Regions from separate parts of the Corallincola holothuriorum genome, predicted to be linked through region 2. Evidence: riboswitches for the same ligand, from Rfam matches in the RefSeq annotation. Region 2 holds a riboswitch; each other region holds the start of a gene.
What was found. A riboswitch is a leader RNA that binds a small molecule or an ion and turns the genes downstream of it on or off. The one in region 2 is predicted to bind cobalamin.
Positions count from the first base shown of each region.

Region 1: another riboswitch for cobalamin. It lies ahead of DU002_RS04805 (ABC transporter ATP-binding protein); the one in region 2 lies ahead of nrdD (anaerobic ribonucleoside-triphosphate reductase).
Region 3: another riboswitch for cobalamin. It lies ahead of nrdA (class 1a ribonucleoside-diphosphate reductase subunit alpha); the one in region 2 lies ahead of nrdD (anaerobic ribonucleoside-triphosphate reductase).

Region 1 covers NZ_QPID01000002.1:425,767-436,148, forward strand. Annotated here, with positions in the region: gene DU002_RS04795 (cobyric acid synthase) at 1-1,214, opposite strand, end outside; gene DU002_RS04800 (FecCD family ABC transporter permease) at 1,260-2,297, opposite strand; gene DU002_RS04805 (ABC transporter ATP-binding protein) at 2,290-3,114, opposite strand; cobalamin riboswitch at 3,301-3,476, opposite strand; gene DU002_RS04810 (histidine phosphatase family protein) at 3,574-4,140, opposite strand; gene DU002_RS04815 (AEC family transporter) at 4,161-5,096, opposite strand; gene acs (acetate--CoA ligase) at 5,347-7,236, shown strand; gene DU002_RS04825 (NAD-dependent epimerase/dehydratase family protein) at 7,336-8,322, shown strand; gene DU002_RS04830 (methyl-accepting chemotaxis protein) at 8,540-10,156, shown strand; gene DU002_RS04835 (porin) at 10,210-10,382, shown strand, end outside.
Region 2 covers NZ_QPID01000002.1:584,129-594,510, forward strand. Annotated here, with positions in the region: gene DU002_RS05540 (protein kinase family protein) at 1-29, shown strand, start outside; gene DU002_RS05545 (CobW family GTP-binding protein) at 222-1,283, shown strand; gene DU002_RS05550 (hypothetical protein) at 1,359-1,679, shown strand; gene DU002_RS05555 (hypothetical protein) at 1,699-2,391, opposite strand; gene nrdG (anaerobic ribonucleoside-triphosphate reductase-activating protein) at 2,436-2,909, opposite strand; gene nrdD (anaerobic ribonucleoside-triphosphate reductase) at 2,909-5,044, opposite strand; cobalamin riboswitch at 5,201-5,414, opposite strand; gene DU002_RS19420 (RHS repeat-associated core domain-containing protein) at 5,522-6,292, shown strand; gene DU002_RS19340 (hypothetical protein) at 6,570-6,719, shown strand; gene DU002_RS05580 (transposase) at 6,953-7,669, shown strand; gene DU002_RS05585 (hypothetical protein) at 7,903-10,382, shown strand, end outside.
Region 3 covers NZ_QPID01000002.1:104,452-114,833, forward strand. Annotated here, with positions in the region: gene DU002_RS03440 (tetrathionate reductase family octaheme c-type cytochrome) at 1-239, shown strand, start outside; gene DU002_RS03445 (cytochrome b/b6 domain-containing protein) at 254-844, shown strand; gene DU002_RS03450 (hypothetical protein) at 903-1,229, shown strand; gene DU002_RS03455 (DUF3373 family protein) at 1,262-2,665, shown strand; gene DU002_RS03460 ((2Fe-2S)-binding protein) at 2,820-3,017, shown strand; gene DU002_RS03465 (AI-2E family transporter) at 3,231-4,313, shown strand; gene DU002_RS03470 (GrxA family glutaredoxin) at 4,375-4,629, shown strand; gene DU002_RS03475 (DUF2167 domain-containing protein) at 4,899-5,783, shown strand; cobalamin riboswitch at 5,979-6,205, shown strand; gene nrdA (class 1a ribonucleoside-diphosphate reductase subunit alpha) at 6,342-8,672, shown strand; gene nrdB (class Ia ribonucleoside-diphosphate reductase subunit beta) at 8,855-9,991, shown strand; gene yfaE (class I ribonucleotide reductase maintenance protein YfaE) at 9,988-10,317, shown strand.

The DNA.
Region 1 (10,382 bases), 160 kb from region 2:
CCATTGAGTGTCATCAGTGGTCTTGAAAGCGCTGCCCCTTGGCTATCACCTGCGTGTATTTCATACCCCTTTACTGCTGCCTGATGTTCGTCGAGTTGCAGCTGCCCTGAGCGGTTTTCCAGGGTTTTAGCTGTCGTCAGGATTGTCTCCAGTTTCAGGTAACCCAAGCCAGCACTCGTTCCTGGGGAACTTTCTATGCCGTTGGGATCTGCAATATGTTGTCCCAACATCTGGAAGCCACCACAGATCCCTAGCACTTTACCGCCGTAGCGCAGGTGTTTATCGATCGCCTTATCCCACCCTTGCTGACGTAAAAAAGCCAGATCGTCACGCACGCATTTGCTGCCGGGTAGGATCACCAGATCTGCCGCAGGCATGGCATCCCCCATTTTTATCCAGATAAGGTCGACGGCAGGGTTTAAGCGCAGGGGATCCAGATCGGTATGGTTACTTATTCTGGGCAACACGGGAACGACAATTCGCAGCTGGGCTTGCTCTTTCAGCTGCGCGGCGTTAATGGCGTCTTCTGCATCCAGTTGCAGATCATGCAGATAGGGGATGACACCGAGTACCGGCTTGCCTGTTTCCTGTTCCAGCCAATCCAGACCCGATTGCAGCAAACTGATATCGCCGCGAAAGCGATTGATAACAAAACCAACGACGCGGGCCTGTTCACTAGGGGATAGCAGGGCCAGCGTTCCGTGGAGGTGGGCGAATACGCCACCACGGTCAATATCGGCAACAATAATCACCGGGCAATCCACCGCTTCGGCAAACCCCATATTGGCGATGTCTCTATCCCGTAGATTGATTTCGGCAGGGCTGCCAGCCCCTTCAACCAGGATCAATTCATACTGCTCAGCCAATCGCTGATATGAACTCAGCACCGCAGACATAGCCACGGTTTTATACTGGTGGTAATCAGTGGCATCCATATCTGCAACCGGATGGCCGTGAATGATCACCTGGGCGCCGATATCCGTATTGGGCTTTAGCAACACCGGGTTAAAGTCGGTATGAGCAGCAAGCTTGCAGGCTTCTGCTTGCAACGCTTGCGCGCGACCTATTTCACCACCATCGGCGGTGACAGCACTGTTGAGCGCCATATTTTGTGGTTTAAATGGCGCGACCTTGACGCCTGCCCGCTGAAACAGGCGACAAAGCCCTGCGACAGTGATGCTTTTGCCTGCGTCCGATGTCGTCCCCTGCACCATCAGTGTTGGGGCTGGGGCAGAGAAGGATTGTCTGGTGGTCAAAGCCTAACTCCCCATGCCTGCGCTGCGGCGACGTAAAATAATCAGGAAAAACAGGCTACCGAGTGCCGAGGTGATAACGCCGACAGGCAGTTCTTGCCCCGGTAGCAGTTTACGCGCCAGCACATCGATCCAAACCATAAATAGTCCCCCGGCCAAGCAAGTGGCTAGCAGGCTGCGCAGTACATTAACGCCTAGTAACATGCGTACCAGGTGAGGGATCATCAGGCCGACAAAGGCGATGCCACCGCAATAGGCCACCAGTGTGGCAGTGATTAAGGAGCTGAGCAGCAACATCACCACGCGCAGGCGGGCGACATTGACACCTAAGGTTCGTGCGCTCTCTTCGCCCGCTAAAATGGCGTTTAACTGCCGGCTGAAGCCGATAAAAAGCAGTAAGCAGCTGCTGGTGACAACGACCGGCAGCCATATATTATCCCAGCTGGCGCGGGTAAAACTGCCTAAGGTCCAAAACAGCACCGATGCGGTGGCCTGAGGATCGCTGGTGTAGAGTGCCAAGCTGGTCATGGCACTGAGCATAAATGAGGTGGCCACGCCCGCCAGTAGCATGCGCTCCACTTGTCCCGGACCGGAGCGACTGCTCATCGCCATCACTAAGATAACGGCCAGAGCACTGCCACAAAAGGCCCCCAAGGGGAGACCGATGCCATGGCCTATACCTAGAACAGCAATGACGATCACTGCCCCCAGCGAAGCCCCAGAAGAGATGCCGAATAGGTAGGGGTCAGCTAACGGGTTACGAGTGACGGTTTGTAATACCGCTCCAGACAGTGCTAGCCCCGCGCCGGCAACAAAGGCCAAAATGACCCGAGGTAAGCGAATATCGATAACGATACGCTGTTTGATCGCGCTGACATCACAACTGCCCCCCAAATGATGGCACAGAGCATGCCACACATCTGCTGCATCGATCTGGGCAGCGCCGAAGCTGGCTGCGAACAGCGGTGTTGCTAATGCAAATAGCAGTAGCGCCATTATTACCAACCAGCGAAAGGCGGGCCGTTGCCATAACTGCTCAGGCATGGTCACCTCCCGGTGGCTTATTGTTTGCGGTTAAGTAGCCATAGTGGTAGGTAATGCGCGGGTGACCATGGTCCGGGTGTTGATCGATACTGCTGCAGACTCCAAATACCTCACCGAGCATGCGTTCGGTTAATATTTCGTCAGGGGTTCCTTGGCCAATCAGTTTGCCCTGATCGATCAACAACAGCTGATCACAAAAGGCGCTGGCCAAATTCAGATCGTGGATCGATGCGATCACAGTGATGCCCAAGTGTTTGGCTAGCTCCAATACCTGAATTTGATAACGCACATCGAGATGATTGGTTGGTTCGTCCATCAGCAACAGCTTAGGACGCTGCACAATAGCGCGGGCGATCAGCGCGCGCTGTTTCTCGCCCCCAGACAGATGTTCAAAGGGCTGCTGTGCTAATGCCGTTAAACCCACCTGTTCAATGGCATCATCGACCAGTTGCAGATCATGGTGGCTATCCAATGCAAATGCGGCTTTATGGGGAGTTAACCCCATCCGTACCACATCACGCAATCGCAAGCCGAAGTTACCGGTGGTTTCTTGCAGTACCACAGCCACTTGCTGCGCAACGGTGCGCGCCGAGTGCTGCCATAAATTCTGACCGTTAAGGCGTACTTGACCGCTGGATGGTTTATTTACTCTATATAGACATCGTAGCAAGCTGGATTTGCCTGCGCCATTTGGCCCGATCAAGCCAACAAATGTGCCACGGCTAATCTGGAAATCTATCTGTTGCAGAATATGGCGACCATCAGCTTGCCAGCCAAGGGCGTCCACCTGCACCAGCGGTTGCTCTTGATTGGGCATCAGTGGTATCGCCTGTGATGCTGAGGTCGATACAGATGTTTAGCTTGGATATGCGCCACATTGCTTCCATTATTGAGCGCGGATTTTTAGGCGGGTTGACCGGAATTGAAAGCTATAGATCTGGTTCCGGTAAACACTGCCCTGAGTAACCCGCTCAGGTGTTATCACGCTATTGCGTGATACAAGGTTCAGTTTTAACGGATGGCAGGTCTCCTGGCTCACAGCTTCTGACTGCACGCCTTCCCAACCCTTGGAGGTCAGTGGCGAGTGTGCAGCGTTCTGTTTACAGTTGCGGGTACAGCCGCGGTTTTGCACCGCGTTCCCTTTTAAGCCTGTATGGCACCATCGTTACCGCTGTGGTTATCGATCGCTTACTTAGCCACAACGAATTGGTGGCGAGATTATCCGGCATATTGCTGGAGACAACAAGTTATTAACAGGTATGAACCGTGTGCTGACTCAGTGTTGCCACTGTAAGCCAACGACAGCGCCATTCTCATAATATCCGGTGCGCACCGGATGCAGTGGTTTAGCGGCCAGGCCTTGTAACAAAATAGCCAAAACCGAACCATGGGTGACGACAACTATGGCTTGATTCACATGAGGCTTGACGATTTCAGCGAGAGTATTTTGGCTACGTTGCCAGACCTCTCTGACACTTTCGCCGCCGAGCGGAGCAGCATCGGGAGAGCCATCCACATGCAGATTACATAGTGCTAACTGATGATGATCCATATCGGTCAGCTGCATCCCTTGCAGTGGGCCAAAATGGCGCTCTCTGAGTCCGCTGAGCGTGGTCAAGGGCAGTTTATGTTGCGCAGCTATGCATTGAGCGGTATGACTGCAGCGGGCTAAGTCACTGCTATACACTGCAGCTAAACAGGTGGTTTTCAGCAGCTCAGCAGCTTGTTTTGCTTGCTGTTTGCCGCGCTGAGTCAAGGGGCTGTCTAAGTGACCTTGCAGTCGATGTGTTTGGTTCCATGTTGTCTCACCGTGCCGCACCAAGTAGATATCTGTCGTTGCCATGAGTAAGCACTGACCCCCTGTCAGGTATTTGGTAACAGCATCCACGCCAGCCAAGCACTCATACTGATGCTTGCTACTATCGTAGACAAAAGCACAGCGGCTGCCACTTCAGCTTCGCTTTGCTGATGCTGGTGGGCGAAGGCGTAAGCATTGACTCCGACCGGCGTTGCTGCCAGTAGCACGGCAACAGCACCGTCTAAAAAATCGAGCTGCCATAGGAAAGTTACCGACCACCATACCAGTACCGGCATTAAGCCGACTTTGAGCAAGCTCATAATTAGCACCCGTGGTCCGAGTCCTGTTAGGGAGTATTTGCTGATAGCGATCCCTAATACCAACAAGGAGCAGGGGATCGCGGCGTCCCCAAGCCAGCTAAGAAGTTGCTGAATTGGTTTTGGTAGCATCAGCCCCATGCCGTTGGCAACAAACCCCAACAGCAAAGAAGCGACTAAGGGGGTGGTGAGGGTCTTCCTCAGTGCACGAAAAAACAGTCGCCAATGAGCCGTGTTGCTTCGTCCTAGCTCCAGAGCGATACCGCTGATGGTAAATAGCAACGCACTGTGAAAGGCGATGATCATAAATGCCGGCGCCATACCGGGTTCACCAAATACAGCTAATACCGCAGGGATCCCTATCAGTACGTTGTTGGAGTAGGTTGACCCCAGCGCCACACAGGCGCGTTGTGGATGACTTAGGCGATAGCCACAGGCAAACCAGGCGATGGTGAAGATGATGAATTGGGGCAGGTAATAGCTGGCAAACAGTCCCCATGGAATGGACGAAGGCCACTGGGTATGCAAGCTTCCGTTAAATAGTAAGGCGGGCACCAGCAGATTAAAGGTGAGCGCAGCGATCCCTTTGTAATGGTGCTCGGCAAAACCTGCAAAACGTCCGAGACAGCCGCCAATCAATATCATCAGAAAGACGGGCAGTAATATGGTGAAAACGGGTGCCATGATGCCAGTGGGTTACGAAGTGATGACATTACTTTAGGGCGGATCTCATTTAAGAACAATGAATTAGGCTTCTCTTAGGTTGTCTTTCGCTATTTATTGGCTGTGGCTAAAAAAAGAGCGAAATAGATCACACCTTGAACCAATAATCATACTGGTAGTGCCATGGCCTCACTTTTTTCTCATAAGGTAGTCAGACAAAAATTTATAACGAAAAGAATCGCACTAGCGAACAAACACTGGGAGAAGCGCAATGAGTGACAAAAAGGAGCTATTTCATCCGTCTGCTGAAGTGATAGCGAATGCCACAATCAAAGATTACGACAGCCTGTATCAACGTTCGATTGAAGATCGAGAAGGTTTTTGGGCGGAACAAGCCAATGAGCTTGAATGGTATGAGCCCTGGGATAAGGTGTTGGATGACAGCAATAAGCCATTTTTTAAATGGTTTAGTGGTGCTAAAACCAACATTGTTCACAACGCCATTGATCGCCACCTGCATAATGCCACCCGCAATAAACTAGCCATCATATGGGAAAGTGAAGCCGGTGAGATGTGCAGTTATTCCTACTATGCATTGAACCGTGAAGTGAGCCAGATGGCCAACACGCTGAAAAGCATGGGGGTGAAGAAAGGCGACATCGTTACTATCTATATGCCGCAGATCCCTGAGCTGGTGTTTGCTATGTTGGCCTGTGCCAAGATCGGTGCCGCTCACTCGGTCGTTTATGGTGGTTTTAGTTATGAGGCCCTTGCTGCGCGGATTGCCGATGCCAACAGTCATGTATTGATCACCGCGGATGGTGGCTGGCGCCGGGGTAAACCGACCAATTTGAAAGCGATCGCCAATGAAGCGATGAAGCGCTCGCCGACAATTGAAGTGTGCATCACGGTTAAATACAACCAACTGGACGTGGAAATGGAGTCAGAGCGTGACTTCTGGTATCACGATTTGAAAGCCTTACCGATCGCATCACCTAAGTGTGAAACGGAAGTGCTTGATTCCGAAGATATGCTGTTTGTGCTCTACACCTCGGGCACCACGGGTAAGCCGAAAGGCATGGTACATACCCACGGCGGCTACAGTGTTTATACCGCGACCACTCACCGTATGGCATTCGACATTAAACCTGACGATCGTTGGTGGTGTGCAGCTGATCCCGGCTGGATCACTGGCCACAGCTATATCGTCTATGCACCGTTGATCAACGGCTCGACCATCATGATGTATGAAGGTGCGCCAAACTACCCGTACCCCAATCGCTGGTGGCAGATGGTGGAGAAGTATGGCATCAACGTGATGTATACCTCACCGACCGCGATCCGTGGCCTGATGCGCTTTGGCGATCAGTGGCCGAAGCGTCATGACCTTTCTAGCCTGCGTCTGTTGGGGAGTGTTGGCGAGCCGATTAATCCAGAAGCATGGCGTTGGTTTTACGACGTGATTGGTGGCAGTCGTTGTCCGATTATTGATACCTGGTGGCAAACTGAAACCGGTGGTTTCATGATCTGTCCGTTACCTATTACCCCGTTAAAACCGGGCTCGGCAACCAAGCCTTTTTTTGGTAATGAGATTGGTGTGGTGGATGACAATGGTGATGAAGTGCCGGCAGGGGAAGAGGGTAAGCTGGTGATTAAGAACCCTTGGCCTGGTATGGCACGGACGATCATGGGGGATGACCAACGCTATGCCGATCTTTACTGGGGTGATTATGGCGACAAGGAGTATTACAAAGCCGGTGATTCGGCGAAAGTCGATGATGATGGCTACATTTGGGTCATTGGTCGCATGGATGAGGTACTCAAAGTTTCCGGTTATCGTTTAGGTACCGCAGAAATTGAGAGTGCGTTAGTGAGTCACCCATTGGTATCAGAAGCGGCTGCTATCGGTTTACCCCACGAACTGAAAGGTAATGCGATCCATACTTACGCCATTCTGAAAGAGGGCGTTGCCGGTACCAATGAACTGGCGCAGGAGTTAAAAGCGCATGTGGCGGCAGAGCTTGGTCGTATTGCTCAGCCGGAAGATGTCACTTTTGTTGATGCATTACCGAAGACACGTTCAGGCAAGATCATGCGGCGAGTATTGCGCGCCCGAGCCTTGGGGCAGGATGAGGGCGATCTCAGCACGTTGGAGGAGTAGTCCACGTTTGTAGCAGTAAATGAAGGCCGGTTTTGACTGGCCTTTTTTCTGAATGTTTTATTGACTGTGCTGATGTTTAAGGCTGCGAGAGGAATTGAGATGACAGAGAGCAAGATCGCCTTTGTGACTGGTGCAACCGGATTTCTCGGCGGTCACTTGGTGCGTCAGTTAACCGATACGGGTTGGACTGTCTACGCATTAAAACGTGCCAGTAGTGATACCAGTGCGCTTGCTGATCTTGCTGTTTTTTGGATTGAAGCCGACTTGCTGGATATCGACAGCATTGAGGAAGCATTGCCAGCTCATTGTGATGCCCTGTTCCATGTTGCCTCAGATACCAGTGTGTGGCGGCGCCATGATGACAGGCAAACCCGCATCAACATTGATGGCACGCGGGCGTTACTGAAAATGGCTGAACGGCAACGTATTGGCCGCTTTATCTATACTTCGAGTATTTCAGCTTATGGTTTTCATCAAGGCGTCATTAATGAGCAAAGCCAGAAGCTAGGTAAAAACAGCGGTGTTAACTATTTACATACCAAATGCTGCGCAGATCAAATGGTGATTGAAGCCGCTGGGCGTTTGGACACGGTGGTGCTCAACCCTTGCCATATTATGGGGCCGGGTGATCGACACAATTGGATGCAACTGTTTCGCTTGATCAAAACCAACAGGCTGCCAGGGATCCCTCCCGGCGGCGGCCCTTTCTGCCACGTGGCAGAAGTGGCACGTGCCCATATTTCGGCTTATGAGCAGGGGCGACGAGGTGAAAACTATATTCTTGGTGGGCAGTACCACCAGATGAAAGAGGTCTGTGAGCAGATCGCAAAGCTTCAGCGGGTGCCACTGTCAGCCAAGGTCATCCCTGCATCATTCTTACTGCTGATTGGTTACTGCAAGCAGGCATTGGCAGCACTGACCAACAGGGAGCCAGATATTACGCCAGAAAAAGCTGCCATGGTGTCAAAAAAAGTGATGGCGGATAGCCATAAAGCAAGGGAGCAATTTGGTTATAACGATCAGGTGCCACTCACACAGATTTTGAGCGAAACTAACGACTGGCTCGTTGCAAAAAAACTTATATAGTCTTGCATTGTTAATAAGTGTGTCAGAAAATTTAACACTGTTTTGTACGGCTCGTCTTGGTTCACACTATTCCCCGTAACTTAGTGCTTTTCCATCGATTTTCATCATATTTTCGAAATATTGCCTAATATTCTTAGGGTGGTTTGCCGATAGAGCTTTGAAGTTCTGAATAACAAATCTGTTACTGCTGTTAACGCAACGAGGTTGGGTTGTCTTTATGAATCTGCTTAAAACACTTTCTATTGGTAAAAAAATTGCCATCATTACCGGCGTATCGGTAGCAAGCTTTGTGGTGTTGCTATCGGTTATCAGTACCAATGTGAGTGATAACTCAGAACGATTGTCTGAATTGAAAGAACGTTTGTATCCGATCCTGCAGGAGGCTCAGTCGAGCGTTGTTGCCGTTAATCAAGTGGCCGAAGGGCTGAGAACGGCGGTGATGATTGGCGAAGAAGATATGTTGGAGGGCGCGGATGAACAGATGGCTGCGCTGAAAGCAAGTTTAGAGGTGTTGAACGGCTACGGCGCTGACAGTAAGGCATTAGCTGATATATCCAGAAATTTGAATAGCTATTTTAATAGCGCCAGAGCATTAGCCTTTGGCATGATTGAAGGCACAGTGTCGATGGAGCAGATGGCCTCCCAAGCCGCAGCCAGCAACGCTGTCCTGGAAAAACTTCAGAATCAACTTATCGAGTTTCGCAGCCAGGCGCAAATGGCTGTAGACGAGCGTGTTGAACAAGCGAATCAAGCCAGCCAATGGACCTTGGGCTTTTCTATCAGCCTGGGGGTGGCGACGGTCATTTTGATTCTACTGATTGGCTGGTCTGTGTCTGCCAACATTACTAAAGGGATCCGTCAGGTTAGTCGTTCACTAGAGGAGATTGCCAGCGGTGATGGTGACTTAACTGTCCGGGTTAACTATGACGGCAAAGATGAGTTGGCTGATCTGGTGAGCTACTTCAATCAGTTTGTCGACAAATTGCAGGGGTTGATCCGACAAACGGTGGATAGCGCGTCATCATTAGGTGATATGGCTGAGCAGTTATCTCGGGTCAGTGCACAGGCGAATGCCAATATCGCTTCTCAGACCAATGCGATAGATCAGACAACCGGCGCATTAAACGAAATGTTTGTCAGTGTTGGTCATATTGCTGAGCATGCGGCAGAGGCCTCTAATTCCGCATCGCAAGCCAGCGGTGACTCCAGTCAAGGACTGACATTGATGGAGGCAAGTGTTGGCTCTATTAACGAGTTGGCTGTTGAAGTCGAAAAGACAGCTGGCGAAATCTCTCGGCTGGAAAGCTACACCAGTAACGTTGGCAGCATTCTCGATACCATCCGCGGTATCGCTGAGCAAACCAACCTGCTGGCATTGAATGCTGCGATTGAGGCGGCGCGTGCCGGTGAACAGGGCCGAGGTTTTGCCGTTGTTGCTGATGAGGTGCGTTCGTTGGCGAGTCGCACTCAGGATTCAACGCAGGAGATCCAGCAGGTACTGGAAGAGCTGCAAAACGCGTCAAAGTCTGCGGTTGAATCGATGAGCCGGGGTACAGATATGGCAAGCCACAGCGTTGAGCAGGCAGAGCACACCGGAACATCACTCAACAGTATTACTAACCAAGTAGAAGCGATCTCGGGTCTTAATGACCAGATCGCGGCAGCAACAGAAGAGCAAAATCAGACGTCAGAACTGATACGTACTTATGTTGAGGAGATCCAACTGATGGCGCAGGACGCGATGAGTAGCACCTCTGAGCTGGAGGGCGTTAGCCAATCACTTGTGGATGTGAATGAACAGCTGTCGCAAGTGGTTAATCAGTTCAAGGTGTAGATAAACCATAGGTGCCGTTAGAGCGCCCATCCTATTTCCGTTTGGAGAATGAAATGAAACTAAAAGCACTTACCGTGTTGATAGCTGCGGTGTTGGCCGCACCATCAGCATTTGCAGAAGATGATCAAGCGCGTATTGATAAGCTTGAACAAAAAGTCGCCGAGTTGGAATCTCAGGGGCAAGTTCATAGCTGGCTCAATCGCTTTAATGTCAATGGTTTTGCTAC
Region 2 (10,382 bases):
GTCAGGCGAAGGCGTTCCAATTACAGTAACAGTGAACAGTTCTGACAACGGAGTTGATTAGAATAAGCTTTCACTTGGCTGCCGGTACGCTAGTTTTATGCCGTGAAACTGCGCCGCGTTGTCTGATTATAATTAGGTTGTTGCAGGCTGGCTCTGAATTGGCATCAAGCCATGATAAGCTGGCCTCCCCCGAGATTCTTAGTTGATTTTTGCTCGTGAAAATTATTACTCAGGCGATCCCCACCAATATCATCACCGGCTTTCTTGGTGTCGGTAAAACGACAGCGATCATGAAGCTGTTGCAAGATAAACCGGCCGATGAGCGCTGGGCCGTTTTAGTGAATGAATTTGGCGAAGTGGGGATCGATGCGGCCTTAATCAGTGGCGATCCGCAGGCCGCGCAGGGTGATAACGGCACGTTGTTCATTCGGGAAGTGCCCGGCGGTTGTATGTGCTGCACCGCAGGCGTACCTATGCAGGTGGCGCTGAACCAATTAATCAAACAGGCTCGTCCCGACCGTTTACTCATTGAACCCACAGGCTTGGGTCATCCGAAGGAGATTATTGCTGCGCTGTCAGCTGTTCACTATCAGGATGTGATTGAGTTGCAAGCCACCATTACTTTGGTGGATGCGCGTAACTTAAGTGATTCAAAATATCGACGCCATGACACCTTTATTCAACAGCATCAGGTGGCAGACCTTATTGTTGCCAACAAGTCGGATCTCTATCTAGGGGGAGAGCTTGAGGCGTTAGAGCAATTTCTTACCGAGTTGAACTTACAACATCTACCGGTTAAGCAGACCCGTCAGGGTGAGTTAGCGCTGGGGTGGCTTGCCGCACCAGCTAAAGGCAAAGATCCTGATACTGGTACGACTGGCGTCGGTGTTTCCGCAGCCGTCGGTGTGGCGACCAATGAGAGCGCTTTGAGTGATGAGCGCATCGAGCTGACTGACAAAGATCTTACTGGCTTGGTAAGGATCGATAGCAATGAAGATATGGGGATGCTCAGCACAAGTTGGATCGCATCAGGGTCGCTAACCTTTGACTATCTGCCGCTCTATGCATTGCTAACCGAATTGCCATTTGAGCGGGTAAAGGGGGTATTTCGTACCTCACAGGGCAACGTTGCATTTAATGTCGTTAATGGTGTGCTCTCTAGCTGCCCGTTAAAGCAGTGTGACGATAGCCGCGTTGTTGTGATAGGTGGAAATCGGGCCGATCATGATCGTTTTGAAAAGGGACTCAGGGGCTGTTTATCGCAGAACGGAGTATTAGACTGAGCGATGAGAATGGCTCTGTCTCGACACGCCATGGCAGGCTATCTAAACTTGGAGTTCTTACGGAGGTGTTATTAGATGCGTCAGCTTGGTTTCGGATTGCTATGTTTGATTTATTCTTCAGTGTCGTTAGCCATGATGGCTCCTAAATACCAGGTGGCAGAAGATTTGCGAGTGATGACCGATTTTATCGCCGCGCATCCAAAGGTCGCAGAAACGCTTGAATCAATCGATTATAAAGCGCGGACGATATATTTTAGCGATGGCTGCAAAGCTGTATTTGAAGTGCCTGAAAGTAGCGTGGTATCGCTGTTGTTCTCTGAGCCACCTCCGCAGTTAACGTTCAAAAGCAGTAACTGCGAACTGGAGTATGCCAATAAGCCTGATCAACCGCGGTGAATCTGTGTTGTTGGTGAGATTATTTGGGAAAAAGCCGCAGATACTGTTCCCGTAGGCTGAGTTTGAATAGCTTTAAAAAGAGCAGATAAGCAGCGCCGCCTGCTAGAGTGGCGGTTGCAAACGCAAGTTCTGGCAACGCTTCCACTGAACGAAATTGCAACCAAAAAAGAAGCATCGGTGGTACCGATGTGGCCATCACAAATCCCATCACTTTGGTCTCTTTCCACTGCCTTTGTAGCAGTCCGAAGCAACCGCCAGCAATCATTGCCAGTGGTAGTGTTATTAGAGCCAATAAGAATACGCTTAAGGTGATATCTGCATGAGGGGCGATTGCAGCGCTGTATATCAAAAGAAAGAGCGTGCCGAACAGCAGACTACAGAGAGTAGCTGAGCACCCCGCGAGCAGGGCTGGGCGTAACAGATGATGAGTCGCGGTTAGTCGATGGATCGTGACCTTAAACACGCGTCTCTCTTGTTGCATCTCACCAAATTTAAAATAGCTGGCGAGCAGCGTGTATTCTTGCTGGCTGATGGCTTGTTGCTCATCAATCATCGTCAGTATTTGTTCAGAGAAATCCAGCGCTCGCCATCCCTCGAACATCTCTATCATTACTGTCCAGTCGCTTGCCGATTGGGGTGTGAAACGTTTGAACAACGCGCCACGCTCTGTTCGGATCTCTACTCGGAAGTCTTGGAACATACGCGTGATCATTTGGCTGCTTATCCGTCTGTTATCTTGAGCGCACATTAAAGATATCATTTGGTGCAGTTGAGTGTAATGACTTGTTGGTTACTGCTGCCACGCCAAGGCAGTTCTGGCGATGCTAATGCTTGCTCAAACTTGCCGTCGATCAGCACATCTATCAGGGCGGTGACCTGCTGCTGTTCGGTGGTGAGTTGCCCAAAACGATAACCGGTCCAGCACCAAACGTCTTTGCCCTGGCACTCGTTGCGAACTCGGTTTAGTAGATGCAATACAGCGTCCAGATTGGCCGGATGTAAGGGGTCGCCGCCTGACAGCGATAGCCCCTGGCGGCGGATCCGCGTGCAGTTGAGGTCAGCAATGATCTGATCCTCAATCTCTGAGGTGAATAAGATCCCGCTGTCAGCACGCCAAGTCGACTGGTTATAGCAGCCCTTGCACTGGTGTTCGCACCCTGACACAAACAGGGTGCAACGGGTACCGGGGCCATTGACCACATCCACAGGGTAATAGGCGTTTAGGTGCATTACAGGTGCTTCACTCGGCGTTTTACCTCTTCCTGCTTGCCAGCATTAAATGGCCGCGCATCTGGGCTGCCTAAATAGCCGCAAACCCGACGCGTCACCGATACCTTGGCTGGATCATGGTTGCCGCAGCTAGGACAGGTAAAGCCTTTGCTGGTGCAATCAAATTCGCCTGTGAAATCACACTGGTAGCATTCATCTATCGGCGTGTTAGTACCGTAGTAGGGCACGCGATCGTAACTGTAATCCCACACATCTTCTAGCGCCTGCAGATTATGCTGCAAATTGGGGTATTCGCCGTAGCAGATAAAGCCGCCATTACTGATCGCAGGGTAGGCCATCTCAAAATCGAGCTTGTCATAGGGGTTGGTATTTTTCTCAACGTCGAGATGAAAGCTATTGGTGTAATAGCCTTTATCCGTTACCCCTTTAATAATGCCGAACTCTATGGTGTCTAAGCGGCAGAAACGGCTGCAGAGGTTCTCACTGGGGGTGGCATACAAGCTAAAGCCAAAGCCCGTTTCCCGTTTCCAGCGTTCAGTCGTCAGACGCAGATGCGCAACAATCGCTTGCGCTTTTTGCTGCAACATTTGGTCATCGAATGGGTGCGCATCGGTAGCCGTTTGTTGCTGGTTGTAGAGTGCGTTGATGGTTTCATGCAGGCCGATATAGCCGAGGGAAATAGACGCGCGGCCATTCCTGAACAGTTGCAGTACATCATCATCGGCTTTTAAGCGCACGCCACAAGCGCCTTCCATATAAAGGATCGGTGCGACGCGTGCCTTGACACCTTCCAAGCGGGCGATGCGCGAATCGAGCGCTTTTTTGGCCAACAGTAAGCGGTCATCAAGCAAACGATAAAAGTTCTTTTCGTTACCGTCAGCTTCCATCGCCAGCCTTGGCAGGTTAAGGCTAACCACGCCCAGATTGTTGCGGCCATCATGAACCTCCACGCCGTCCTCTTCATACTGACCTAAGAAACTACGGCAGCCCATCGGTGTCTTAAAGGAACCCGTGACTTGCACCACTTGCTCGTAGTTCAAAATATCTGGATACATGCGCTTCGAGGCACACTCCAAGGCCAACTGTTTTATCCCGTAGTTGGGATCTTGCGGGCTGCGGTTAAGGCCCTCTTTAATGACAAACACCAGTTTCGGAAAAACTGCGGTTTTGCGATTACGGCCTAATCCGGCAATACGGTTCTGCAGAATGGAACGTTGGATCAGTTTGGCTTGCCAGCTTTCACCCAAACCAAAGCCGAAGGTCACAAACGGCGTTTGGCCATTGGCGGTGTGCAGGGTATTCACCTCATATTCCAATGACTGAAACGCGTCATGGCACTCTTTTTCGGTTTGCGCTTGGGCGAACGACTCGGCATCCGATACCTGCCACTCGGCAGCTGTCGCCAAGTGCTTCTCGTAGCTGGCGGTGACATAAGGTGCCAGTACCTCATCGATACGATTGACCGTGGTGCCGCCATAGATATGGCTTGCTACTTGGGCGATGATCTGTGCGGTAACCGCCGTGGCAGTGGCAATCGATTTTGGCGTATCGATCTCCGCGTTACCCATCTTAAAGCCTTGCTCTAACATCCCTTTTAGATCAATCAGCATGCAGTTAAACATCGGAAAAAACGGCGCGTAATCCAGGTCATGGTAGTGCAACTCTCCCCGGTCGTGGGCGCTCACCACATCCTTTGGCAGAATATGACGACGGGAGTAATGCTTGGCGACGATACCCGCCAACAGATCGCGCTGGGTGGGGATCACCTTGCTGTCTTTATTGGCGTTTTCATTCAGCAGATTCAGGTCGCTCTGCTCCATTAAGCCGCGTATTTCCTGATTCAGGTGACTGGCTTTTTCCCGGGCCAGATCGCGGTCGTGACGGTACTCAATGTAAGCGCGGGCCACCGCTTTTTGCTCGCTGGCCATCAAGCTGTCTTCCACAGCTTGTTGGATCTCGTCGATATGCAACTCGGAAAGCGGTGCTAATTGACTCGCTACCTGCTCGGTGATCTGCTCAGCTATTTTTGCCGAACGAATGCCGACCACTTCGCAAGCGCTTTGTATCGCCAACTGGATCCGTTTGGGGTTGAAAGGGGCGCGACTGCCATCCCGTTTAATCACGACCTGCTGCATGTTCATCTCCTGAACTTATTATTCTGTACTGCTTAGATTGATGTAGGGCGATGGTAAGCGAGGGCAAATAGTCACAGCATGATAAGTAGGCGAACATCAACTAGCGCTGACCATATCGCCCAATCATTCATGTTGCACTGGTGCACCCCGCCCAGCATGGCATTGGTGATTGCGGCAGGTCTCCTGGCTTCTGGTATTGAGTTAACTGCCGCCTTCCCAGCGCTAAGCCAGTGGCTTTGCCCATCAGATATGGACAGAAGATGCAGCGTACCAACCAGATACAGTTACGGGGGTAGCTCCGGTTTCTCACCGGATTCCCTATTGTCCCCATGCTTGCGCATGTGTGCGGACCACAATCTGTATATATAGTGGCAGTAAAAAGCATAAGGCACTAGATGTGGTGTTTGGTGAACTACAGTTTCATTGATCGAAGGCAAGCTTTTGGATGGGTGAAACCAAGGAATCATTTAAAATGTGATGCTGCCTATGGATCCCGACGGTGATGGCAAGAAGATCTATTTCAATATGCGCTTCCCGGGCCAATACTATGACGGTGAAAGTGGGCTGCATTATAACTACTTCCGGGATTATGACCCCAACACTGGGCGGTATATTCAGAGTGACCCGATTGGCCTGAACGGTGGGTTGAATACTTATGGGTATGTTGGGGGGAATCCGACAGGGTTTGTTGATCCCAATGGGCATGCAAGAGTTAACGTTAACGGAACTGACCATGGTTATATGAATGCTAATGATTTTGTTGGGTTTATAGGTGGATTAGAAAATGAATCAGTCCATGAATTATCACTTTTAGAACATGGTAAACCAGGTATTATGATGGTCGGTGAAAATGGCAGTATTAGTATTCACCCTAACGGCTATGCAAGACTTAGTAATAGCGAAAGAAAAAGCTGGAAGTTATCAGATATTCTGCGAGATAAAATGGCTCCAGAAGGCCATATCGATTTGCTAGCGTGTAACAGCGCAACGCCACCGGTTGATGACCCTGGATATGGAAGCCTGGCACAAGTTCTGAGTAGAGATCTTTCAGGCATAACTGTATCCGGTTTTGGCTCTCTATACACTGGTAAAGATCCTCTCTCGGCAGTAGCTATACCTTTACCATATAAGGATAAGAGATGGATTAAGTCGATTTGGCAAATGAAAGATCACTTTCAAGGTGGTCAATTGACACATCGAACTTATGACCCAGGTTCACTTCACAATGCCGGTGGAGTAGCTTTCTAGTAGAAAGTTTTTCATTATCTGTTTAAGGCTATTCTAAGGTGAGATAGGTATGTCAACATTTCTAAAGATCTGTATTTTTGTCGTTGGAATCTTGTTTTTGACTATCCTATTTTCCCTTAGATTTCCTTATTTAATTAACTTTACTGGGAAATCTCTGTTGAGATGTCTTGACTATCAATTGTCTATAGTTAGGCTGCTTGACACTCACGATATCTTGCAACTAAAGACCTTCGACCTAGACCGGGAAATATTTAGCGATGCTTGGGGAAACGTTATAATGGTTGAACGTAATGAAGGAAAAGAAATAGTTTATTCATTCGGGGAGAATGGTATTGATGAGCATGGAGAGGGAGATGACTTGTCTCTTAGTAATGCTGATGCTCAAAAGGTTTATTATTGTGGCGAAAAAAACAATCGTCAGGATTAAACTATCCTTTATTAAGATCAAAGGATCAAAGGGGTCAGATCAAAGGGGTCAGAGTCGATCGATCAAAGGGGTCAGAGTCATTAATTTTGGCTGGTCTTTGTTTTGATTAGGTTGACTTTCTACGAAGTCGCCATTTTTGGCGGCTTTTTTATTGTGTATTTTTCGCTATCAGCGAAGTTGATTTTTTGCCGGACAGGGCTAGTTTTAAGGTTTTATGTCAAAGGACTGACGTGATGGCTAGGCTCCCTCGTTTAAATCTTCCCGGTATTCCTCAACACGTTATTCAACGTGGTAATAATCGACAGGCCTGCTTCTTTGCGGAGCAAGATTACGCCGTGTATTTGGATAGGCTCAGGCAGTACGCCAAGCAGTACGCTGTCAGTGTGCATGCGTATGTGTTGATGACGAACCATGTGCATTTGCTGATGACACCTGCAACAGAAAAGGGGGTGAGTCAGTTAATGCAATCTTTGGGGCGATTCTATGTTCGTTACATTAATCAAACCTACCAAAGGAGTGGCACGTTATGGGAAGGTCGATATAAATCGGCGCTGGTGGATTGTGAACGTTATTTTCTGTTGGTCAGTCGTTATATAGAACTTAATCCGGTAAGGGCAGACATGGTTGCGCATCCGGCGGAATATCCGTGGTCGAGTTATCAGGGGAATGCGTTGGACAAAGCGATCGCTTTATTGACTCCACACCCTTGCTATATTGCGCTCGGCGCGACGCCTTTATTGCGTAAGGCGGCTTATCAAGCCCTCTTTAGGCATCATATTCCTGACTATACGTTGAAAGAGGTCCGCGATGCGACCAATAAGGCTTGGGTGCTGGGAGAAGGGCGCTTCAAAGAACAGATCGCCAAGCAGACGGGGCGCAGGACAAGTCCGCTTGGCCGAGGTGGAGATCGAAAGTCTGCGGACTTTAAAGGGCTTTCCGGAAATCAATGACTCTGACCCTATCGATCAATGACTCTGACCCTATCGATCCGACCCTATCGATCCAAGGCGTCGTCAAAGTGTGATGTGGTCCGGCACATGGTCTCACCTTTGATCTGGAAGTATAAACAAAACGTTAGTCAAAGCTAACAAATAGTTGACTAAAATTAACGCATACATAACAATATCGCGTTAAATTTTTAACAAATTCAAATAGTCAGTCTTGAAATAGGAAGGGTTGTAGTATGTACCAAGGAAGAAAGGGGTTTTTAATATTCCTACTCTCCGTTGCTTTAACAGCTTGCGGTGGAGGTGGCGGAGGTGGCGATTCTGAGCCTTCTCCAGGGGTTGAGCCAACACCAACGCCTGAACCTTCACCCGATCCGGATCCCGTTGTACCTCAACCTCCTGAAGAAGTGCTTAAATCGTCTCTGTTGCTGCCAGCAGATCTTATTGACTTAAAAATAAGTTATAACGCGACGGGTAGCTCGCTATATAGAACCCATTTTTCCGCTAAAGAGCAGAAAGGGACCCATATAGTTTCGCCGTTGAATTACTCCAATGGTGGGCGTGAATATTATATCGTCAGTGAAACCAACGCACACCTCGCTGGTTGGTTTTCGCCGATGATTAATGTTAATCAGACAAACTACACCGCAGAGTTTATCCTTGATGATCCAATAGCGTTAATGAGTGATGAACTTGGGAGTCTATCTATTGGTGGCTCCGGTACAGTTCATATTGATCCTACATATGGTGACGTCGCTTTTAGTTTCGATTCAGGTGAAATAGAGCGATTTGGTAAAGAAGTTGTCACTGTTGCTGCGGGTACGTTTTTGGCAGAACACATTGCTATTGATATATCAGCTCATGCAATCATCGATGGCTATAGCTTCTATATACCTTATGAGGTTGAGTGGTGGATTGTTCCTAATTTGGGAATAGTTCAGCGCAAAGAAGGATCAGTCGCCACGTTTACAATGGGTTATGCTGTTACTGGCGATAATGACAACGATGGACTAGATAACTTTATTGACGCGTTTCCTGATAATGGCGAAGCGTTATATGATTTTGATGGTGATGGCATATCTAATCATATGGATGATGATGATGACAACGATGGTGTAGTTGATAGTGAAGACAGTGACAATTTAAATCCATATGAATCAGCTGATACCGATGGCGACGGAATTGGAAATAATGAAGATGATGATGATGACAACGATGGCTATTTTGATTCATTTGATGAGTATCCACTTAATCCTGAACGACATGTAAAAACGGAACTGGGAGAGTCTTCCATCACCTTGACGAAGGAACTGTCTTATGCGGGCCAACAGTCAGATAACCCAAGCTTTGATTTGTATTATTCCACCCAAGAAAATATAGATATCAACCCTAGTGTGATTGACGCTGACTGGTTAAATCTCTCTATTGTGAATAGAGCTTCAGGAGAAAAAGGGGATATTGGATATATTCGATTAACAGTCGATTATTCGAAACTTGAGGTTGGTGAATACAATGCTAGACTGTTAGTCAACGACCCTATCGAAGCAACTCCGTTAGAAGTTAATGTTAAATTTAATTTGACAGCCCCTGCACTATATATTGAATTATGTGGCGTCACCTACGACTCTGGAAGGAATTGTGATGATTCAGTAAATTATATCAGTTTTGAAAAAGGCTCTGCGCTGAAAAAAAGATATGTTGTAAATACTGATCGTTATGGTCACTCCCATATTTCTGGTGCTATTGAGTTTGGTAGCGTATCTTCATTTATGGAGCTAAAAAAATCGACAGAAGACAGCGACGGCTTGCTATTCGATTTATCGCTTGATCCACTTTTAACTAGCGAAACAACAGAGAAAGGCTATGTGGATTTAATTCAAAAGCTGGAAGACAGGGAAATCAGCACGCGAGTAGAATTTGATGTGTTTTCATCAGCGGGTGTTTTTTACTCAGATGAAGCCTCGGTCAGTTTTAGCTCTTTCCCTGATACGGAAGTACTGTCTCAAACCATTCATCTTATCAGTGAACAGCCATTGCCTGAGGACTGGTCTGCAGTTTCTGACCAGCCGTGGCTGCAGCTGCACAAGTTCGACAATACTCTTACATTAAGTGCTGATGTAACAGGTTTGGAAGAGAGTATATTACATGAAGCTCTAGTGACGATTAGTGCAGACGGTTTTATTAACGAAACTGTTGAGGTTCCTGTTTCATTTTGGATTGGTCCGGCTAGCTTACCAAGTAATATTAAGCTTTCATCCCTAGGGTATTTTCTATCGAATGCACTTGACCCATATCGTCCTTATGTTTATTTATCTAGTAAGGATAGAGATACTAGTGTAACGGTTTATAATTACTATACAGAAGAAGTTGTTCGTGTTTTTGACATATTGTCTGATCTAGAAACTGAAGCCGATTCATATAGTAGTGTAATACATAGAACTTTGGTTAGTAAAGATGGCCAATGGCTCTATTTAATATATGATGATACTGTGGTTGTCTATAATGCGAATGATTTTGAATTATACAAGACATTCGATGTTCCTGAATATTTGGATGATAATTTTACTGTTAATTATTATCAAGGTCAGCATTTAATAACATTTACTGGCTCTTTTGAAGAGCAGACCTATACATATGATGGAATCCCTGTTGATATACCTCATACTTTCCAGATGAATTCAATTGGGGCAGATGGTCGTAGTGCTTGTTTTACAGA
Region 3 (10,382 bases), 480 kb from region 2:
CTATCAAACATATGGTGGCGCCCGGTGAGCAAGCGGTGGACTGCATTGAATGTCACCAGCAACAGGGGCGCTTGGCGGGGTTGAACGATTTCTACCTGCTGGGACGAGATTCCCATTCGCTGGTCGACGCCTTCGGTGCCCTGGCTATTTTTGGCGGCCTTTTCGGTGTGGCTGGCCATAGTGGCTATCGCTATCTGTCGGCACGGCGTCGTGCCGTTAATAATGCCAAAACTTCTTGAGTCAGGAAAACAACATGAGTGCTGTGGTTGTCATTTTTAAGAGATTTGAACGTTTCTGGCATTGGGCGCAGGCGGCGATGGTGTTGCTGCTGATCGTGACCGGATTTGAGCTGCACGGTTTTTTCCGCTTGTTTGGTTTTGCTGATGCCGTGTCATTGCATGATTGGGCTGGCTTCTCGTGGGCGGTGTTACTTGTGTTGGCATTCACCTGGATTTTCACTTCCGGGGAGTGGCGTCAGTATCTGCCGCGACTGGAGGGACTTGGCGCCACCGTGCGTTTCTACCTGCTTGGCGTATTCAAGGGTGAGTCACATCCCCATCACATGACACCGGCACAGAAGTTCAATCCGCTGCAGGGAGCTGGTTATCTGGGGATCGTGTTCGGGTTGTTGCCGTTACAAGTTGCCACCGGCTGCCTTTACTTCTTCTTCCCTGAATTACGCGCGGCCGGTTGGTTGCAGAGCATTGATTGGGTGGCATGGCTACACACCTTTAATGCCTATTCCTTGCTCAGTTTTCTGGTGATCCACCTGTACATGATCACCTTCGGTAAAAGGATCTCCTCCCATCTGCGGGCGATGATCACCGGTAAGGAAGAGGTTTAGCAGTGTTTGAGAACCGGAAATAGAACATACATTTGTGATTGGTTAAGAGGTTAAAGAGATGAAAAAAATAGTCTTAGTAATGATTGCCGTGATGCTGTCGTTCAGTGCCCACGCTGATGCTGATAAAGGTAAAAAGTATTACCTCAAGTATTTGCGTCCCTATTTTGAAATCAATGGTCAGGAGTTTGCGTCAGAACATCTGAAAGTCGAGTGGAAGCGCTTCTTTAAAAATGACGGTAAGAAGTTCATCAAGAAATTCTCCAAGCAGTACCCGCAAGCACAAGAGTTTTTGGAAAGTGACACCTTTCAAAAGATCGCCCCGGATGTCGCTGATTTTGCCATCAAGTATGCGGCTGACAGTGGTGAATTAGCTGACTGCAACTAGCCGGCCTATAAAAACAATAAGAGAGTTTTCCAATGAAGAGATTAACTGGTGTGGCTGCCGCCGTGCTGTTAGGGCTTTCTATGCCCGCGATGGCGGATCTGAACGATGATGTTGAAGCACTCAAGCAACAGGTGCGCGAGTTACAGAAAAAAACTGGCGGAAATCATCTTAACTTCAGTGTCGATTATCGTGTGTCGATGGACAACATTGAGTATGAGTTGGCGGATGGTTCGACCGCCTCAAACGATGACTTACTGGCTAATCGTTTGTGGTTGAATATGGGCTATCAGTATAACGAAAAGCTGCTGTTTCGTGGACAGTTGGCTTACAACAAAGCCTTTGGCGATACCGCCATGCATAACCAACGTAACGAATCAGGCTATGCGGATTTTGATTGGGTGGTGAGTGAAAACTTAGACGACAACACCATTAAGGTGAAACAAGCCTATTTCCTCTATTTGGGGGATGCCTTCTTCGGTAATGAGCAGCTGCCATGGACATTCAGTTTGGGTCGGCGTCCTTCGACCACTGGCTTTCTCGCTAATCACCGCGAAGGGTTCGACAAAGCCAACTCACCGCTGGGTCACTCAATCAACGTCGAGTTTGATGGCCTGAGCTTGAATCTGCGGTTGGAAGAGCTGACTGGACTCACAGGTAATGCTCTGAAATTTTGTGCGGGACGGGGATTGAGCAATGCTACTTCCCGTTTCAGTCCAGCGGGAACCGATTACGCCAAAGATCCAGACAAAACCGACGACATTGATATGGTGGGCATTATCTTTACCCCCTATAACGACGGTCAATACGATGTGAAACTGCAGGCATATCATGCCAACAACATGATTGGTCTCGATATGAATGACATCATGATGACAGGTGAGCAGACCTTCTATGATTTCGGTGATCTGAATAACGTTACCTTGTCAGCCGAGATGAACGGGGTGGGGGAGTTTATTAATGATTTCCTCGACGGCACCCGTCTGTTTGCCTCTGTTTCTATGTCGCAGACCGATCCCAACAGTGATATGGCGATGTTGGGATCAACAGAAGATGAGCGTGGCTATTCCTATTGGTTAGGGGTCAATGTACCGGGCTTCTTCGACGATGACTCGTTTGGTTTTGAGTTCAATCACGGTTCCAAATACTGGCGCTCGTTCACCTATGGTGAAGACACCATGATAGGCTCCAAGATCGCCGCACGTGGCGATGCCTACGAGGCCTACTACAATCTACCGCTGGTGGATAAGGCGCTGACACTGCAACTGCGTTATACCTACATCGATTACGACTATACCGGCAGTAACGGTTTCTTTGGCAATGCCACCGGCACGCCAATGCGTATTGACGATGCTTGGCAGATGGCCCAGATGATGGGGATGCCGCCACCGGTAAAAAATGCGCAAGATATTCGCGCAGTGATCCGTTATCAGTTCTAGTTGAACGGCTGCGAAGATGACAAGGCAGGGAGCTCTTCCCTGCCTTTTTTGCTTGCAGGACTTATAACCAATGACTGATCTAAATCAACAAAATGGCATTGATAACGATTCGCATTTAGATTACATTTGCCTTCATCGAAGTTTGGAGGCGTTTATGTTTGTTTGCATCTGTCATGGCATTACTGATACTCAGCTGAAAGAAGCCGTGGCAAACGGTGCTCAACGTTTGGCTGATGTGAAACGTTCGATGGGCGTTGCCAGTCAATGTGGCAACTGTGCTTGTAAAGCCAAGCAGGTGATCCAAGTGGCTTTGGCTGAAATCGATGACTCCTTGTTTGTCAGTGCGGCTTAATATCGTTTTATCACTCCCGCTCCTGCGCTCCGCTGAATGCTTTATCTTTTCCTCCGCCATACTGAAAGCCCTCTTTTGTTCTCAGTGCACTTGCACCTCGAGCTTGCTCAAGGGGTGAGACCTTTGCCCCATCTTCTTGGCTAACTCATTGTGACGACTTGGGTCGCTCGCTATAGTGGTTTTACTTATCTGATTCCTCACAGGGATGTTGCTGTGACAAACCTATTTGAAGGGCGCTCTAATCGCTTGGTGCTGTTGATATTTTTAGCGGTTGCCTTGTATGCGAGTTATGCGCTGATCCAACCCTATATACAGCCGATTATTTTGGCTTTATTGATCGGTATGCTGACCGTTCCTGCCCATGATTGGCTGGTCGTAAAGTTCAATGGTCGCAAGAACAGTGCAGCCATTGTCAGTTGTCTGTTGCTCTCTTTAGTGCTGCTTATTCCGTCGATTTTGGTGATGATAGCGATCCTTAAACAGGGCGTCAGTTATTCCAGTACCGTGCGAGAGTGGGCTGACGGTGGCAATGTCCATCAGCTATTGGGTCATCCTTGGGTGATCAAGATAAAGCAACTACTTGGCCAACTGCTGCCTGAAGACGCCCTGCATCCCGAAACCATTAAAGCTAAAGTATTGGATGTTGGCAGCGGCATGGGCAAACAGTTTGTCGGCATCTCTACCGCCATGCTGGGCAGTATCACCACCTTTTTTCTGAACTTTACCCTGATGCTGTTCGTACTGTTTTTTGTACTGCGGGATCATGAAAAGTTGATCCGGTTTTTCCGCCACGCATTACCTTTGTCGCGTAGTCAGGAAGATGCATTGTTGGCTGATATTAAAAAGGTCAGCAAGTCAGCCTTACTGGGCTCATTGTTGACTGCCATCACTCAAGGCTTTGTTGGTGGCATAGGTCTATGGATGGCAGGCTTTCCGGCGCTGTTCTGGGGTACGATGATGGCGTTTGCATCGTTGATCCCCTTTGTCGGTACCGCCTTAATATGGGTACCCGCCGCGATTTACCTGTTTGTCACAGGGGAGACTGGCTGGGGCATCTTTATGGTGGTGTGGGGCGTTGTCGTCGTTGGTTCTATTGACAACTTCCTGCGGCCTTTGTTTATGCAAGGGGCATCGATGAGTACCGTAGTGGTGTTCTTTTCCTTGCTCGGTGGCTTACAGGTATTTGGTTTGATTGGGCTATTATATGGGCCACTGATCTTTTCTATTACCCTGGTGCTGTTTCATCTATACGAAAAAGAGTTCTCTAATTTTCTCGATGATCAGGACGGCCGTTAATATTTTGCCGACAGGGGGTTGCGGTCATTGGATATATATTGGTTAATTGCGAGGAACGATTATGTTTGTGGTGATTTTTGGACGTTCAGGCTGTCCTTTCTGTGTGCGGGCAAAAGAGTTAGCGGAGAAGTTAACTGAGGATCGTGACGACTTTAAGTTCCGTTACATCGATATTCATGAAGAGGGGATCAGTAAGGCCGATCTAGAAAAAACGGTTGGTAAGCCGGTAGAAACGGTGCCGCAGATCTTTATCGATCAGGAACATGTTGGTGGCTTTACCGAGTTTGATGCCTATGCCAAAGAGCATTTGCAGTAGGCTTTCCCGCCATACCTATCTTGCAGAGGGAGTTTTCTCCCTCTATTTATCGCACTTGCCAGTTCTCTTGCTAGAAAAGCAGGCTTAAAACACCCACTTCTTATCTTTAATCAGATTAATTAGCATGTTCTTGCGGTAAATTTAACCTGTTTTGCGCTGCATAAACGACTGCAGGTGGCTAATTGTCATCGCTTTTTGTTTAGTCAGAACATCCACTTAAGGGTTTAGGCACCCTATTTCTGTCTCGCTGTTTTAAAAAGGAATTGAAAATGAGATTGATACCCGCCCTCTGTTTTATTGCATCTGTTTTACCCTGCACTTTGCTTGCTCAAGATGAGATGTTGAGTGCTGAAGATCAGGCTTATCTGGCATGGTCTTCGGAGTTCTTATCATCGCTGGATCCGCAAACCGGCGAGATCCTGTTGCCGGGCAGTATGGCTCGACTTCATGTGTCGGATGATTTCTATTATCTCGACCCGCAAGATGCCGAGCGTGTGCTCAGCGAGGCTTGGGGAAACCCGCCAGGCACTGGCGCTTTAGGGATGTTATTGCCTGCTGGGCAGACTCCGCTGGACGAGGATTCCTGGGCGGTTGTCATCTCATTTGAAGAAGATGGTTATGTTTCTGATGAAGATGCCTACAACATTGATTATGACGAACTGTTAGAAGAGATGCAGGCGGATACCCGGTCAGAGAGCGGTGAGCGCGAAGCAGCAGGTTATGGCTCAATTGATTTAGTCGGTTGGGCAGCTCGACCTTACTACGACAAAAGTCGTCATCAACTCTATTGGGCGAAAGAGCTGGAGTTTGACCACGATCCCAATCATACCCTGAACTACAGCATCCGCAGCTTAGGTCGCAAAGGCGTGCTGGAGATGAATTTTGTTGCTGGTATGAACCAACTTGATCAGATCAATGGCAGTTTAGATAGCGTACTGGCGATGGTGAACTTCGTTGATGGTCATCGTTACGAAGATTTTGACCCCACCTATGATGAGGTAGCAGCTTATGGCTTAGGTGCGCTTGTTGCCGGCAAACTGGCGGCGAAAACGGGTGCTATTGCCGGTTTTTTGCTGCTGTTGAAAAAGTTTTGGTGGCTGGCTTTAGTTGCCATTGGTGGCATATTCCGCGCTATCACGGGTAAGAAAAATTAGTTTTTGAAGGTTACCCTGTAAACCTTGCGTCGCCGACGGGGATATTGGGGTCAACACCTAGCGTGAGTTGATGCTCTCCGAATGGAGAGCATTGAGCAAATCTAATTTTTGCATTTGTAATGCTCATTTTTTATTTAACTTCTGTATATCAAATCACCTTTTAAACACTATATGTTGACGTAAATCAATTCTTGAACCACTATATGTGCCGAACGGTTCCCAAGGGCTTCTTCAATAGAATGTCCACGGATTAATAGGGAATGCGGTGAATTAGTGGTGTTTTTTTCGCTAATAATTCCGCAGCTGCCCCCGCAACTGTAAGTGCAGAGCCACGCTCAATAGCCACTGGAATGAGATTCCGGGAAGGCGAGTCAAGGCGAAGACGCACAAGCCAGGAGACCTGCCGTCGCGGTGTGTTTTTCGCACCAACTAACTGATTCGTCAAACATCGGGCGGGGTGATCCGGTGTGTGGCTCGACCATGCCCGGCTGTTCGCCTGAACGCTAGCATGGCTGGCGTCATACCTTCCCCTGCCTTGTCGCTACGGAGTTCGACAAGGTGAATAACAAAAATATCTCAATTGCCAAACGTGATGGCCGCCATGAACCGCTCGATCTGGATAAGATCCATAAGGTACTCACCTGGGCGGCAGAAGGGCTTGATACTGTCTCTGTATCTCAAGTCGAGCTTAGAGCACATCTGCAATTTCACGACGGAATTACCACGTCAGATATTCATGAAACATTGATTAAGTCTGCGGCGGATCTGATCTCGGAAGAGACACCTGATTATCAATATCTGGCTGCCCGGCTGAACATCTTTCATCTGCGTAAAAAAGCCTATGGCCAATACACGCCGCCTTCGCTATACCAGCACGTGGGTCGGTTGGTGGATCTGCAACGTTACGATGCCCAGCTACTAACGGATTACAGCATGGAAGAGTTCGCCCTGATGGATGGTTTTATCGACCACCAACGGGACTTGGACTTTGCTTACGCTGCCGTGAAGCAGCTGGAAGGTAAATACCTGGTTCAAGACAGGGTGAAAGGAGAGTTCTACGAAAGCCCGCAGTTTCTCTATCTGCTGATCGGTGCGTGTTTGTTTGCTAACTACGACAGGTCCATTCGTCTGGATTATGTACGTCGCTTTTATGATGCGGTGTCTACGTTCAAAATCTCTTTGCCAACGCCGATTATGGCGGGCGTGCGTACGCCAACTCGCCAGTTCAGCTCTTGCGTGTTGATTGAATGCGGTGATTCGCTGGATTCTATTAACGCCACCACCTCTGCGATTGTGCGCTATGTCAGTCAGCGTGCGGGTATTGGTATTAATGCCGGACGTATTCGCGCGCTTGGTTCATCTATCCGAGGGGGTGAGGCCAATCATACCGGTTGTATTCCATTCTTTAAGCACTTCCAAACGGCGGTGAAATGCTGCTCTCAGGGCGGTGTTCGTGGCGGTGCTGCGACGCTGTTTTACCCGCTTTGGCATTTAGAAGCAGAAGAGTTGCTGGTACTTAAAAACAACCGCGGTGTGGAAGAGAATCGGGTTCGGCATCTGGATTATGGTGTACAGCTTAATCGGCTGATGTACCAACGTCTGCTAAAAAATGCGGACATTTCACTGTTCAGTCCGTCAGATGTACCGGGGCTATACGAGGCGTTTTTTGCTGATCAGGATGAGTTCGAAAAGCTCTATCAGCAATACGAGCAAGACACCAACGTTCGCAAGAAAACCATTAAAGCCGTTGAGCTGTTTTCTCGCTTATTACAAGAGCGAGCGTCAACGGGCCGTATCTACATTCAGAATGTTGACCACTGTAATACCCATAGTCCGTTTGACCCGGCTAAAGCGCCGATACGTCAATCTAACCTGTGTCTTGAGATCGCGCTACCTACAACGCCACTGCAGGATATTAATGACAAAGAGGGCGAAATCGCGCTTTGTACGTTGGCGGCATTTAATCTCGGTGCGCTTAAGTCGTTAGACGAATTAGCCCCACTTGCCGATCTATTGGTGCGTGCATTAGACAGCTTATTGACCTATCAGAACTACCCCGTGCCTGCGGCGCAGCAAGGCTCGCTGAAACGACGCACTCTGGGTGTGGGTGTGATCAACTATGCCTACTATTTGGCCAAAAACGGCGTGAAGTATTCTGATGGTTCAGCGCTGGGTTTGACCCACCGTACCTTTGAAGCGATCCAGTATCATCTGCTGCAAGCATCTAACCAATTAGCGCGTGAACAGGGCGCTTGTGATGCCTTTGCTGATACCACCTATGCCCGAGGCGAATTGCCGATAGATCACTACAAAAAAGATGTGGATGGTTACTGCGATGAACCGCTGCATTGTGATTGGGAAGGGCTACGCGCTGACATTCTGCGTGATGGGCTACGCAACTCCACCCTCACTGCATTGATGCCCTCTGAAACCTCTTCTCAGATCAGTAATGCCACCAACGGTATTGAACCCCCGCGAGGCTTTGTCAGTGTTAAAGCATCGAAAGATGGGATCTTGAAGCAGGTGGTTCCTGAGTTAGAAACACTCCGTGATAGCTACGAACTGCTATGGAATATCCCGAGTAACACGGGCTATTTGCAGTTGGTCGGAGTGATGCAAAAGTTCGTCGACCAAGCTATTTCTGCCAACACCAACTATGACCCCGCGCGATTTGGCGAAGGCAAAGTGCCGATGCAATTGCTGATGCAAGACCTACTTAGTGCTTATAAGTGCGGCCTGAAAACGCTTTATTACCACAACACTCGCGACGGTGCGACGGACAAGCATTTATCCAACGAGTCGCCAGTAATGGGAGAGGCTCGCCCAGCTGAAACGACCGTTGTAGAAAACGATGACGAGGGCTGTGAAGGCGGCGCTTGTAAGATTTAGCCTGAGCGGATTTTTTAAAGGATAAAAAGCCCCCTCATCCCGCCCTTCTCCCCAAGGGAGAAGGAGACAAGAAAAGCGGACGGGAGTGCGCTTGTGCTGTTGCCCCCTCTCCAAGGGGAGAGGGCTGGGGTGAGGGGTATTTAAATGAATCGCAAACAGAACAATAAAAGCGGAACAAACTAATGGCTTATAAAAGCTTTAATCAAAACAAATTTGAGACGTTCAAGCAGGATATGTTCTTTGGTGAGAACGTGAATGTCTCCCGTTATGACCGGCAAAAATATCCGGTATTCGAGCAGCTCATTGAAAAGCAGCTTTCATTTTTCTGGCGTCCGGAAGAGGTCGACCTTTCTACCGACCGTAAAGATTTTGCCGAGTTACCCGCCCATGAGCAGCATATTTTTCTTAGCAACCTGAAGTACCAAACTTTGCTTGATAGTGTGCAGGGGCGTTCACCTAATATGGCTCTGTTGCCACTGGTGTCACTGCCAGAAATCGAAACCTGGATCGAAACCTGGGCATTCAGTGAAACCATTCATTCACGTTCGTATACCCACATTATCCGCAATATTTTGGCAGAGCCGGGGGATGTGTTTGATGACATCATCAACAATGAACAGATCATTGCTCGTGCAGAAGCGGTTTCTCATTATTACGATGATTTGATCTTACATGCACAGCTATATGCTACTGGCGGCGAAGGTGAATATCGTATCAGTGGTAGTGATACCCCCGTACAAGTCAGCTTGCCAGCCCTGAAACGCAAACTGTATCTGACCTTAGTGTCGGTGAACGTGCTGGAAGCGATCCGCTTTTATGTCAGCTTTGCCTGCAGTTTTGCTTTTGCCGAACGTGCCACCATGGAAGGCAACGCCAAAATTATCAAGCTGATCGCCCGTGATGAAGCCCTACACCTGACAGGCACTCAGCATATGTTGAATATTCTGGCCAGTGGTCAGGATGATCCAGAGATGGCCGAGATTGCTGCAGAGCTTAAACCGGAAGTGATCCAAATATTTAAGGACGCCGCACAGCAGGAAAAAGAGTGGGCGGAATACCTGTTTAAAGATGGGTCGATGATCGGCTTGAACACCGACATTCTCAGTCAGTATGTTGACTACATTACCAATCAAAGATTGCAGGCGATAGGCTTCGAAACTTGTTTCCCGCAGCGTCCCAACCCGTTGCCATGGATGGATAGCTGGTTAGTGAGTGATAACGTACAGGTTGCGCCGCAAGAAGCTGAAATTAGTTCTTACCTAGTCGGTGCCATCGACAGTGACGTAGATACCAATGCGTTAGCGGGCTTTGAGCTATGAGCGAACTCACTGGTAATAAGCTTGTAGATAAAGGGCTGGTATCCTGCATGCCCAGTAACGCCCAGCGTGATGACGCTGTTCAGCTTGAAAGCCCAGAGATCTCCGTTACCCAAGCTGCTGAGGGTTATACCCTGTTAGAGCAGCTAGAAGCGGAGGGCATCGAGGTACCGTACCAATGTCGCGAAGGTTATTGTGGACGTTGCCGTACTAAAAGAGTCTCGGGTGAAGTGGCGTATACCTCCGCGCCACTGGCCTGGGTCAATCCAGGTGAAGTGTTGCCATGCTGCTGCGTGGCGATTTCCGAGGTGGTGCTGGAGGTTGGCTGATAAACTGTTAGAAAGTAAGTGCTAGCTAATTTGTGCCTTTAACGAGTAGCAGATATCATCTGTTA